Regions from separate parts of the Sphingomonas sp. LR55 genome, predicted to be linked through region 1. Evidence: riboswitches for the same ligand, from Rfam matches in the RefSeq annotation. Region 1 holds a riboswitch; each other region holds the start of a gene.
The links. A riboswitch is a leader RNA that binds a small molecule or an ion and turns the genes downstream of it on or off. The one in region 1 is predicted to bind cobalamin.
Positions count from the first base shown of each region.

Region 2: another riboswitch for cobalamin. It lies ahead of QP181_RS11850 (TonB-dependent receptor plug domain-containing protein); the one in region 1 lies ahead of QP181_RS19580 (TonB-dependent receptor plug domain-containing protein).
Region 3: another riboswitch for cobalamin. It lies ahead of QP181_RS05375 (HoxN/HupN/NixA family nickel/cobalt transporter); the one in region 1 lies ahead of QP181_RS19580 (TonB-dependent receptor plug domain-containing protein).

Region 1 is NZ_JASPFO010000002.1:65,896-69,850, forward strand. Features, by position in the region: gene QP181_RS19570 (PepSY-associated TM helix domain-containing protein) at 1-51, shown strand, start outside; gene QP181_RS19575 (ATP-binding cassette domain-containing protein) at 1-319, opposite strand, end outside; cobalamin riboswitch at 522-761, shown strand; gene QP181_RS19580 (TonB-dependent receptor plug domain-containing protein) at 930-1,559, shown strand; gene QP181_RS19585 (TonB-dependent receptor) at 1,631-3,100, shown strand; gene QP181_RS19590 (PepSY-associated transmembrane domain-containing protein) at 3,054-3,955, shown strand, end outside.
Region 2 is NZ_JASPFO010000001.1:2,490,548-2,494,502, forward strand. Features, by position in the region: gene QP181_RS11850 (TonB-dependent receptor plug domain-containing protein) at 1-887, opposite strand, end outside; cobalamin riboswitch at 1,003-1,200, opposite strand; gene QP181_RS11855 (TonB-dependent receptor) at 1,520-3,601, opposite strand; tRNA gene QP181_RS11860 (tRNA-Val) at 3,696-3,770, opposite strand; gene cpdR (cell cycle two-component system response regulator CpdR) at 3,815-3,955, opposite strand, start outside.
Region 3 is NZ_JASPFO010000001.1:1,126,068-1,130,022, forward strand. Features, by position in the region: gene QP181_RS05375 (HoxN/HupN/NixA family nickel/cobalt transporter) at 1-807, opposite strand, end outside; cobalamin riboswitch at 990-1,207, opposite strand; gene QP181_RS05380 (PepSY-associated TM helix domain-containing protein) at 1,238-2,374, opposite strand; gene QP181_RS05385 (TonB-dependent receptor) at 2,374-3,955, opposite strand, start outside.

The DNA of each region.
Region 1 (3,955 bases):
CGGACTTTGGCGAAGTTCGCAGGGCCGAACGAACGGCCGCGAGGCATATGACAGTGATGTTCGCGTAGGCAATGCGTCGGCGTGCCGCGTCAGCGTCCGCACCTGGATCGATGCCGCAGACTGCGATCTGTCCTGCATCGGCACGCACAAAGCCGAGCAAAGCGGACAAGGTGGTCGATTTGCCCGCTCCGTTGCCACCCAACAATGCCGTGATGCTGCTGGCGGGAACATCGAGCGATAGACCGTCGAGAACGCGATGGTTGCCATAGGCAACCGCCAGTTCGTGGATAGCAATAGGGTTACCGTTATTATCGGGCATAAGCCTCAATCTAGCTGCGACATGATATAGCGTATCATACGATGTTGTTGCCGCGTTGCAACAGGAGCGTTCCGTCCGCTATTGGAAAAGCAGGTTGCGCTAGAGGACGCCGCCTGGACGCTAGACCGTGACGTTCGGTTATGGCGATTGCTCAAGAGCATTGATCGGGATACATCGGCGCCGCTGAACTGCTTTTGAAGCAGGCTGGCATGATCGCGTCGGTGTCCTGAGAGGGACTTAATAGGGAACGCGGTGAGGGTGGTTCGCCGCCTGAATCCGAGGCTGTCCCTGCAACTGTAAGCGGCGAGCGCGATGCATATCGCTTCTTCCTTCATAGGAAGGGGCAGCCACTGGGCCGGACGTAAGTCACGAAGGCCTGGGAAGGCCGTGCATCGTGTGATGACCCGTGAGCCAGGAGACCTGCCGGCGTCTGGTCGCTCTTGCCGGGCCCAGGGGGTGGCCGCGGCACGGTACTCCGTCGAGCGACGACGTGTGCGGTGGGGACCGTACGGGCATGCGTGCCGGTCGCGATGGCGTCCGCATGGCGCGGATGTCGGCCGTTCGCGGGAGGTCCCTGCCGGGTTCGCTCGACGCCCCGGGGATTACCGTAATGCCATTCCTATTGTTTCGACTCGCGGTCGCGGGGGCTTTCCTGTCGCCTGTTTTTGCAGCGCCGCTCAATGCGCAGTCTTTGCCTGCCTCCGACAATGAAGACATCCTAGTTGTCGGCCAGCATGCCCGCGACACGCTCACCACTCCAAACGCGACTGGCAGCCGCCTGGGCCTTACGCCGCTCGAGACCCCCGCGACGATCTCGGTCATCGATGGCACCACGATCCGCGCACGTGGCGACCTCTCGGTGATCGACGCGACAAGCCGTGCGCCGGGCATCAGCAACGCCGGCAACCCCGGCAACGGTGGCACCGCGCTCGCCGCACGGGGCTTCAGCGGTCAGGGATCCATGCTCCAGCTCATCGACGGCATCAGGCTGTTCCCGGCTGCGGGCACGATCACCTTTCCGACCGATCCGTGGATGGTCGAACGGATCGACATCCTGAGTGGCCCGGCCTCGGTGCTCTACGGCCAAGGCGCGCTGGGCGGCGCGGTGAATGTCCTGATGCGCAAACCCAATACGCAGCGGACGCACGTGGAGGGCGAGATCGGCTATGGCTCGCAGGACAGCTTCCATGTGGCAGCTGGCGCAGGGGGCCGATCACCGAGCGCCTCTCGTACCGCATAGATGGCAGCTATCGCCGATCGGACGGCTATGTCGATCGCGGCCAGTCGCGCAGCTATGCAGTCTCGGGCACATTGCGCTGGGCACCGACCGACACGCTCGTCGCCACCGCGCGTGACGATTATGGCGACCAGAAGCCGATGCGCTATTTCGGCACGCCGCTGATCGAAGGACGGCTCGACGACCGCATCGGGGAGCGAAACTACAACACACGCGATGGCTTTATCCGCTACCGCGACAACCGTACCAGCCTGCAGGTCGACTGGACGCCGAGCGATGCGGTCACCGTCAGCAACCAGGCCTATCGTCTCACCTCCAAACGCTCCTGGCTCAATCTCGAAACCTATTGCTGGATCGCCGCGGACGGCGTCTGCGCCAACGGCAGCGGCAACACCGGCACACCGGGGCGCATCCTGCGCACCGACATGACCGGCATCGTCCACGATCAGACGCAATGGGGCGATCAGGGCAGCGTGACGCTCAGGACAGGCATCGCCGATGGCGTCAGCAACTACTTTGTCGTGGGCTTTGACGTCAACCTCATCAAACTCACCTACTCCCACAACTTCGGTTCGGACCCCCAGGTTTCGGAGGTCGATCCTTTAGCGTTCGATCCAGGTCTGATCGTCGACACGCAGGGGATCGCACCGCGCTATCGTACGCGCACCACCGAATATGCGGTCTTTGCCGAGGACCGGCTGAAACTCGGCACGCATGTCTCGATCGTCGGTGGCGTGCGCTACGAGCACGACAAGATCCGCCGCTGGTCGATCGACTATCCAGGCGGCGTCAGCACCGAGACGTTCGCGCTCGACAAGCGGCTGCATAACGTGACCTGGCGGGTCGGTAGCGTCTATCAGCCGATCCCGACGGTGTCGCTCTATGCGCAGTATGCCACCGGCGTGGACCCACTGGGGACGCTGACCACCTATTCGACCGGGCAGGTTCAGTTCAGCAACGCGGTCGGCGACCAAGTTGAGGTCGGCGCCAAGGCGGTGTTCCTCGACGGTCGCGGCACCGCCACCCTCGCCGCCTATCGCATAGTCAAGAAACGCCTGCTGGCACAGTTGACCCCGACGAGCCCGGTCGAGCAGGTCGGCCAGCGATCTGCCAAGGGGATCGAGGCCGCGGTATTGCTCGATCTGCCCTACGGCGTCGGGATCGATGCAAACGGCAGCGTGCTCAACGCGACGTTCGACGACTTCGTCTCCGGCGGCTCGAGCTTCGACGGCAACACCCCGCCAGACGTCCCCGAGACGCTTGCCAATCTCTGGCTGCGTTTGAACGCAACGCGCTCGCTCCAGGCGCGCGCCGGGCTGCGCTACGTCGGGCGTCGTTATTCGGACAACGCCAACAGCTTCCGCGTCCCCAGCTACACCACGATCGATGCCACGCTTTCCTTTGCGGTGACACCACGCCTCGCGGTCGATATCCACGGCTACAACCTGTTTGACCGGGCCTACGCGCTAAACACGTACAACAATCAGCAGTGGGTCCTTGGCCGTCCCCGCTCGGTCGACGTTTCGCTTCGTGCCAGCTTTTAACGCCCTCAGGCGGCCGGCGCTTGGCAAGACTGCCCGGCGCTGGCTGTACCTCGTTCATCGCTGGATCGGCATCGCCAGCTGCCTGTTCTTCGCCATGTGGTTTCTGTCCGGGCTGGTGATGGTCTACGTGCCTTATCCCTCCCTCTCGCCAGCCGATAAGCTGGCTGGGAGCGAGGCGATCGACTGGGCAGCAGTGAACGTGCCGCCCCCGCTGGACGGCGGACGGCTATCGCAGGAGCTGTTCCTCGAGATGCGCGACGGCGCGCCTGTCTGGCGCGTGACCGGGTGGGATGGAACGCACACCACTCTCGCCGCCAGTCGCGGTACCGTCCTGCGGCCAGTCGATGCTCGTTACGCCGGTCGGGTCGCTGGCCGCTTTGCCAACGCACCGACGAGGCACGTAGAACGGCTGACCCGGGATCAGTGGACGGTTGCTGGCGGCTTCGATCGACACCGTCCACTTTGGAAGGTTGCGCTTGCCGACGCGTCCGGCACGGAGGCCTATGTGTCGTCGAATACGGGCGCCGTCTTTCAAGTGACCACCCGTCGCGAGCGGTTCTGGAATTGGCTCGGCTCGGTGCCGCACTGGCTCTATCCGACGGTTCTAAGACAGGATCAAACGGCTTGGCGTCAGGTCGTGCTATGGGTGTCTGGTCCCTGCATCGCCGCGGCGGTCGCGGGGATGTGGATCGGCATCCTGCGGACCCGCATCGGCGCACGGCGCTTCAAAGGCGGGCGAATGACACCCTACAACGGCTGGATGCTCTGGCATCATGTCGCGGGGCTGGTGGGTGGTGCTTTCCTAGTCGCCTGGATCTTTAGCGGTTGGCTGTCGGTAGACCCTGGTCATTTGTT
Region 2 (3,955 bases), on a different contig from region 1:
CGGTTGATGTCGGCGATCGTGAACGCGACGCGGTTGTTGAACCGGCCGTCGGCGAAGTTCGCGTGCAGCCCTGCGTAACCGTAAGCCTCGCGCGTCTTCGAATTTTCGGGCGTGTCGGCGAGCACGTAATCGGGAGCCGGAAACCCATCGATCTCGACGCGGCTGTCGGCGAAATAGCCGCGCAGGTCGAGGCCGATGCCCGGTGCGAACTCGACGCCCACGCGCCCGGTCGCGCCATATTGGCGATAGCCGTCGCGCTCGGTGCCGCTGGCCGCGGACGAAATGCCGTCGGTGCGGAGATAGCCGCCGGTCAGCGATCCCGACACCGGCCCGGTCTTGCCCGAGACGCCCGCGCTCGCGAACAGGCTGTCGGCATAGCCGTACTCGGCGTTGGCGCGCGCCTGCACGCCTTCGGTCGGTGCCGCGGTAATGATGTTGACGACGCCGCCGATCGCCTGGCTGCCCCATGGCACCGAGTTCGGGCCGCGGAGCACCTCGATCCGCTCGACCGAGCTCGACAGGAGATTGCCGAAGTTGAAGCCGCCGCCGGTCGACGACGGATCATTGACGCGGACGCCGTCGATCACGACGAGCGTCTGGTCCGCCTCGGCACCGCGGATACGGACGCTGGTCAGCGCGCCGACCGTGCCGTTGCGCGTTACCGTCACGCCCGGCGTGGTCGCGAGCAGATCGGAGACGACAACGGTCTGGCGGCGCTCGATCTCGGCGCGGTCGATGACGGTGACGGCCTGGCCGATCTCGCTCAGCGGTTGCGCGGCGCGGGTTGCGGTGACGACGACTTCGGGCGCGTCGGGATCGGGGATGGTCTGGGCGAAAGCGGGCGCTGCGATCGCCGCGGCGCCGAGCAGAAGGAAGAATTTCGTCATGGGTACGTCCTAAGCAAAACCGCCTGCGACCATTCGCGGGGCGGCCAGACGTCTCTCGCTCGAGGAAACCCGGCTGGACCGGAGCACTCGTCCGCGCCGGACACCCGCCCGCGCAGTGGATCGACCGTGAGAGGCAGGTCTCCTGGCTTCCGGGTCGCCGCGCCCACCCCGCCTTCCCAGGTCGAAACCCAGTGGCATATCGGGGTGGCCGCTATCCGGTCACAGTTGCGGGTACAGCGCCGGTCTTGCGGATTCCCGCGCACCGACTTCCCTTTTGATCCCGTCGCCGGGAACCCTTCACGGGAGTGGCATTAGTCGCACGCCAGACACGGGTCAACGCGGGGGATAAGGAGCATCGACCCGCGATAGCACGCGCTGGCGGTAAAGCTGGCTCACCGTCTATCGCACCACCCCGGCGGAGGCCGGGGCCCAGTTGGGTAACGTCGCTAACGGAGCGCGGTCCTTCGTTACTACGACCTTGCCAACTGGGCCCCGGCCTCCGCCGGGGTGGTGGCGTATTGGTCAGAACGTCGCTTACCCTTCCTTGTTCTCCCGCGAAGGCGGGAGCCCAGACTGGGTCCCCGCCTTCGCGGGGAAACACGCTGTCTCCGTTTTCCTTGGTAGGGAGGATATCACCGCCCGCCGTAACGCAGCCCTACCCAGATCGTCCGCGGCGTTGCGCGTTCGACGATGTTCGCGCCGCTGATCCCTGCCTCGACGCGCTCGTTGAATAGATTTTCCCCGCGTAGTTCGGCGACAAGCGAGCGCAGGATCGGCAGCGCGGCATAGGCATCCAGCGTCGTCGCGGCCCCAAGCACCCGCGTATTCTGGTCGTCGTCATACTGCCGGCCGACATGACGCACGGTCAGCGACAGCGCCGCCGAGTCGTGCCGCCAGTCGACCGTCCCCGACATCTGGTCGCGCGGGGTCTGCGCCGGTCGCAATCCGTCCAGAGCGGCGGTGATCCCCGAACCCTCGACCTTCGAGTTCGTGTGCGACCACGATGCTTGCACGCCCAGCGGACCCGGTCGATACGACGCATCCAGTTCGAAGCCATGCGCGCGGATCGCATCGAGGTTCTGGCGGACGCGGTAGGTGGCGACCCCCGGCAGCACCTGCGGCGGGTTGGTCGTCGTGACGTTGGCAATCGCGTCCTTCAACCGGTTGTAGAAATAGGTCGCGGCGATGCTCACGCCCGGTGCCGGCGTCAGCGTGACGCCTCCCTCGACCCCGGTCAGCCGCTCCGGCGATAGCAAGGCGTTCGCCGCGGTCGCATCATTGCCTACACGGAACGGCCGGTACAGTTCGTTGAGCGTCGGCAATCGCCATCCGCGATAGCCGGCGGCCCGCAGCGTGATCGCCTCGACCGGCTGGTACGCCACGCCCGCCCGCCCAGTCGTCTCGCTGCCGTCGCGGTCTGCATAGCGCAGGTTGGTCAGCGCCGCGCCGGTCGCGAGCGGCCGTTCCGTCAGATAGCCGCCATCGATCGACCACCAATCGACCCGCCCGCCAAGGCTGAACGTAAAGTCGCCCGCGGCGAGGCTTCCATCGGCGAACACGCCGGTCGTCGTCGTACTCCCGCCAGCTTCCCGCCGCCGCGTCGGCGCCGCGTTGACGAACGTATAGAGCTCCTGCGTCTTGCCGCTCACGTCGCGGATATCCGCCCCCAGCCTGAGCGTGATGCTCTCGCCCAGCGGCGGCGCGATCTCGATCCGCCCGCCAAGCCCGGTGGCGGGCGTATTATACTGGTTCAGCGACTGGATCGCGGTCGTCCGTGCGGCATTGATGCTGTTGAAGCTGCTCGCGAACGCGCGCGTCTGCAGATACGCCAGCGCAGAATAGCCCCAACGCCCGCGCCCGATCAGCCGGATGCTCGCATCCGCCCCCTCGCTCTTGTTACCGGTGAAGTCGCTCCCCCGGTCGCGCCGATCGGTGAACGCGCTCGCATTCATCTGCAATTCGGTCTTCGCGCCGATCCCGACGACGGTCCGCAATGCGCCCGACGCCTGCTCGTACGGCGCGGCGCGATCGACGATCCCGCGGCTCTCCGCGACGGTCGGCGTAAACCCGTCCCCGCGCGCGTACGCCCCCGACACGGTCGCGAACCCCGACCCGCGCACCAGCGCCGCCGAGCCCTGCGCATCGACCGAATCGCGGCTGCCATAGGCGACGCTGCCCTGGAACGGCGTCAGGTCGTCAGGCGTCGCGCTCTCCAGTTCGACCGTCCCGGCCAGCGCGCCCGGTCCCTGATAGCCGCTGCCACCGCCGCGCGTCACGCGGATGCGCCCGAGCCGCCCCGTCGCATAGGCCGGGAATGCGACCCAGCCGCCGAACGGATCCGCCTGCGGCACGCCGTCGAAGATCAGCAGCGCGCGACTGGAGGCGTTGCCGCCGATCCCGCGTAGCGAAATCCCCTGGCTGGTCGGGTTGGCACTGCGCGAATCCGAGCGGCGAAACTGCTGCAACCCGGCGACGTCGGCCAGCACGCTCTCCAGCCGATTGCTCGCATTCGCCTGGATCCGGTGGCGCTCGATCGTGACGATCGAATAGGCGCGGTCGCCGGGCGCATCCGCCAATCCGCGCCCGGTCACGACGATCTCGACCGGACTGTCGGCGGCGGGCGGCGGCACGTCGGACTGCGCAAGCACGGCGCCAGGCGACAGCAGGGCGCTGGATGACAGGATAGCGGCGGCGAAAATCGAGAAGCGGATCATCCGTGCCGCATGACAGCTTTTCACGATACCGGAAGGTCGGAAACGCCCAGACAGCAAAAAGCCCCGCTAACCCGGAGGTTAGCGGGGCTTTCTATGGTGGGCGTGGCAAGGATTGAACTTGCGACCCCTGCGATGTCAACACAGTGCTCTACCACTGAGCTACACGCCCGCCGGAGCGCTCCACTAGCCGCGCTTATCGCGGGGTGCAAGCGCTCAATGCATGCCGGTGACATTATCCATCTCGAACAGCCGATCGACCTCGGCGACCAGGTCGCGCAGGTGAAACGGCTTCGACAGGACGCGGGCCTGCGGCATCGCGCGCCCGGCCTTCAGGGTGACCGCCGCAAAGCCGGT
Region 3 (3,955 bases), on a different contig from region 1:
GTAGTAGAGCTTGCGGATCGGCTTCACGAACGCCCATTCGTACGCGCCGAGCATGACGACGCCGTCCGCGGTGTCGACCAGCGCCATGCCGGTCGCGAACAGCACGGGGAGTACGAGGACGGTGCCGATCGAGAACCCGTCGGCGGCCTGGCTCGCGGACAGGCCGAGGATCGCGACCTCGGTGGCGGTGTCGAAGCCAAGGCCGAACAGAAAGCCGAGCGGGGCCATGTGCCAGCTGCGCGTGACGAGCCGAAACATCGGTCGGAACAGCCGCGCGAGCAGCCCGCGGTTGCCGAGCAGCAGGTCCAGGTCTTCCTCGACATAAATACCGCCGCTGCGGACATGACCGAAGGTGCGCCAAACCGAGCGCAATATGATCAGGTTCATCGCCGCGATCGTGAACAGGAACACGGCGGAGATGACGGTGGCGATGACGCCGCCAACCTGCTTGAATGCCTCGAACTGCGACAGCGCACTGGCGGTGAGCGCGATCGCGACGGCAGCGATCAGGACGATCCCCGAATGGCCGATCGCGAACCAGAAGCCGACCGCGATCGGGCGCTGGCCGTCCTGCATGAGTTTCCGCGTCACGTTGTCGATCGCGGCGATGTGGTCCGCATCGACCGCGTGCCTCAGGCCGAGGCCCCAGGCGAGTAGCGCCGTGCCGAGCATCAGCGGCTGCGCGTGGAACAGCGAGAACGCCCAGCACCACGCCGCGATGTTGGCCACGATCAGGCCAAAGAACATCCAGCCGATGCGTTTGCGTGTCGAACCCCGCGTCGGTCGCTCAATCGTCAAAGTCGTCATGCAATAACCCCGCAGCGTCCGACGAGGACGGGGGCCTGCCGCGAACGGCCGGGCCATGCGACGACCGGACGCCATGAGCGGCCGACGCACGACGCCGATGCGGCCCCCGCCACATGGTCGTCGCTCAGCCAGTGTCACGCAGGCGGCGTTCACCGTGCCTCGGTCACCCCCTGGACCGGGACAAGAGCGACCAGACGCCGGCAGGTCTCCTGGCTCGCGGGTCAAGGCTCGGCGCACCGCCTTCCCAGGCCTTTCGGCCCAGTGGCTGCCCTCGCGAAGAGGGCTCGTGCGCTTCGCTCGCCGCTTACAGTTGCAGGGACAGCCGCGGCATAGGACGGCGAACCGTCCGCACCGCATTCCCAATCAAGCCCTTCCGGGCACCGACGCGATCTAGCGAGCCACCGGTCGAACCGGCCGCTCTGACGTCGTGCTAGCCGGGTTCGTGCCGGGTGCCAATCGTCCTTTGCGGGTGCCGCCGTCGTTGCCAGCGCAGCACGCCGGTCACGAACAGCGCGATCGGGACGATCCCGGCGGCGAAGGCGAGGACGCGCCCCGCCAATCCGAACGCCTCGCCGCCGTGCAGCGGGTGGAGCCAGTTCATCACGACGTCGCCGCGTGTCTCGGCGAGGCCGTCGCGGGTCGCGAGGATGGCGCCGGTATAAGGATCGAGCCAGACGTTGGTGCGCGGAAAGCGGCGGCTTGGCTCGCCGTCCTGTGCGAGATTGATCCGCGTGGTGCCGGTCGGCGAGGCGGGGGTTTCGATCCAGGCGAGTGCGGCACCGGGAAAGCGGCGCTCGGCAACCGTGACCAGTCGGTCGACCGACACGGGCTCGCCCGGCGCGACAACCTTGAGCGCCGGCATGGGATAGAGCGGCGAGACACGTGTGATGACTGCCCGCGTCTGATCGGGGAGGTCGAGCATCACCCCGGTCGCGGTGACGACGAGCAGCAGGATTGCGCCGGCCAGGCCGATCAGCTTGTGCCAGTCGTACAGCCGGCGGATCGGAGCGGCGTCGCGCTTGAAGCGGAGCGCGCGCCACCAGCCGCCGGGGCGTGGCCACCACGCCCAGATCCCGCTGGCGATCATCAGCAGCATGACGATCCCGGCGATTCCCATGACGATGCCGCCGGGTTTCTCCAGGAGCAGCCGGTAATGCAGGTCGTAGATCCAGGTGACGATGGTATCGCCCCAGAAGCCGGTGCGGATCGTCGTCAGCCGGACCGGGTCGATCCACCCGAGCAACGGCGCGAAATCCCGGCCGGCGGTTTCCTTGGGCCGATAATATCGGACCGGGATCGCGCCGCCGTCCGTCGTGACTTCGATCCGCCATGCGCCGGTGCGATCCGGATGCTCGCGGTGGAGCGTGTCGACGACCGCCTGCCATGATACCGGCCGGGCGCCGTCCGGCACTGCGCGCAACGCCGGGCTGAACGCTGCGTCGATCTCCGGATAGAAGACGAGGATGCTGCCGGTCAGCCCGGCGAACGCGAACAGCGCGCCGATCGACAGCCCCAGCCAGAGGTGGATGCGCCGCACGATCACGCGCAGCGGCGGCCGGCGTGTCATCAGAGCGTCAACCGGACCGCGCCGAACAGCGATCGCGGATCGGCCGGTGCGTGGAGCCGCTGCGTACCGTCGTACCAGACATATTCGTAGCGCGCGTTCGCTAGGTTCTTGAGTTGCGCGGACAGCTCGATCCTCGGCGTCAGCTTGTAGGCCACCTCGGCGTTGAGCACGACGTAATCGCCGTAGCGGCCCTGCGTGTTGGCGGGGTCGAGTTCGTAGCTCGACTGGCCGTTACCCCATAAGGACAGCCGCACCTTCGGATCGGGGGTGACGTCGAGCCCGCCCGAGAAGACGTTCTGCGGGACGTGGTCGATCGCGTTGCCGGCCTGCGACGGGGTGGCCGGGTCGGGCGTGACGATCCGCGCGGTCTGGTGTGAATAGCTGCCCCAGAGCGCGACGGTGCGGACCGGCTTCAGGTCGAGCTGCAGATCGATGCCGCGCCGCCGCGTCCGGCCGAGATTGTCGACATCGCCCGACGGATCGTTCAGCCGCCGCTTCAGCTCGCCGCTCGCGGTCTGTTGCCACAGCGCGACGCGGGCTTCGAGCCAGCGGCCGCGGGTCAGCTTTATGCCCGCTTCATAGCCTTCGTTGATCGAGGGCGCGACGTCGGTGGTCCTTGGCGGCACCAGATAGGCACCCGAGCCTGCACCGATCTGGAACGTTCGCCCGTAATTGGCATAGGCGGTGACCCCGGTCACGGGCGTGATCGCGACGCTCAGCTTGGGCTGGCTGATCGTGCCGTAAGCGTTGATCGGAGCGGTGGTGCCCGCCAGGCGAATGGTGAAGTCGCCGGCGACGCGGTCGAGCCGCCATGCCGGCGTGATCTTGAGCCAGTCGGTCGGCTCGATCACCGCCTGGAGATAGCCGCCATAGACGGTCAGCCCGAAATCCTGGTCGCGCGTCTGGCGGCTGAGCGTACGGCGGTCGGTCAGCCAGCGCAGGCTTTTGTTGTCCTGCACCTGCACGTCGCCGCCCGCCTCGACCATCAGGCCGTGGAGAAAGTCGACCTGGGGATGGTAATGCAGCGCGGCGGTCGCGCCATATTGCCATTCCTCGGTCAGGCGCCGCTGCTGCGGGACGCTGGCCGAAAAGCGGACATAGCGATCGTCGTGGAGGCTGTTGGCATAGCCCTTGGCGCTGAACGCAAGCGTGTCGGCGAGGTCGGAATCGAGATGCAGGCTGTATTGGCCGATATTCCGCGTGCCGCCATCGGTGGCGGACACGGCGTAGGAGCGGGTGCGGTCGGTATAGGCGTCGGCGTCGGTCAGATAGCCGGGTTCTTCGGCGGTTGCGGTAGAATAGCGGACGATCGCCCCCAGGCGGGTCGAACCGAAATCATAGAACCATTTGCCCGCCAGGTTGAGGCGGTCGAGATCGGCATGGTCCCGATAGGCATCGGTCCGACGGTATCCGACCAAATAGTTCTGGCTGAACCCGCCGCGTTCGAGGCCGGCGGAGACCTGTCCGTCGACCGTTCCGAACGCGCCGCCGATCAGTCGCGCGTCGAGGTAGGTGCCGCCGATCCGCGTCAGGATGTTGGCGCTGCCGGCGATCGCGTTCAGCCCCCAGCGCGGATCGGCG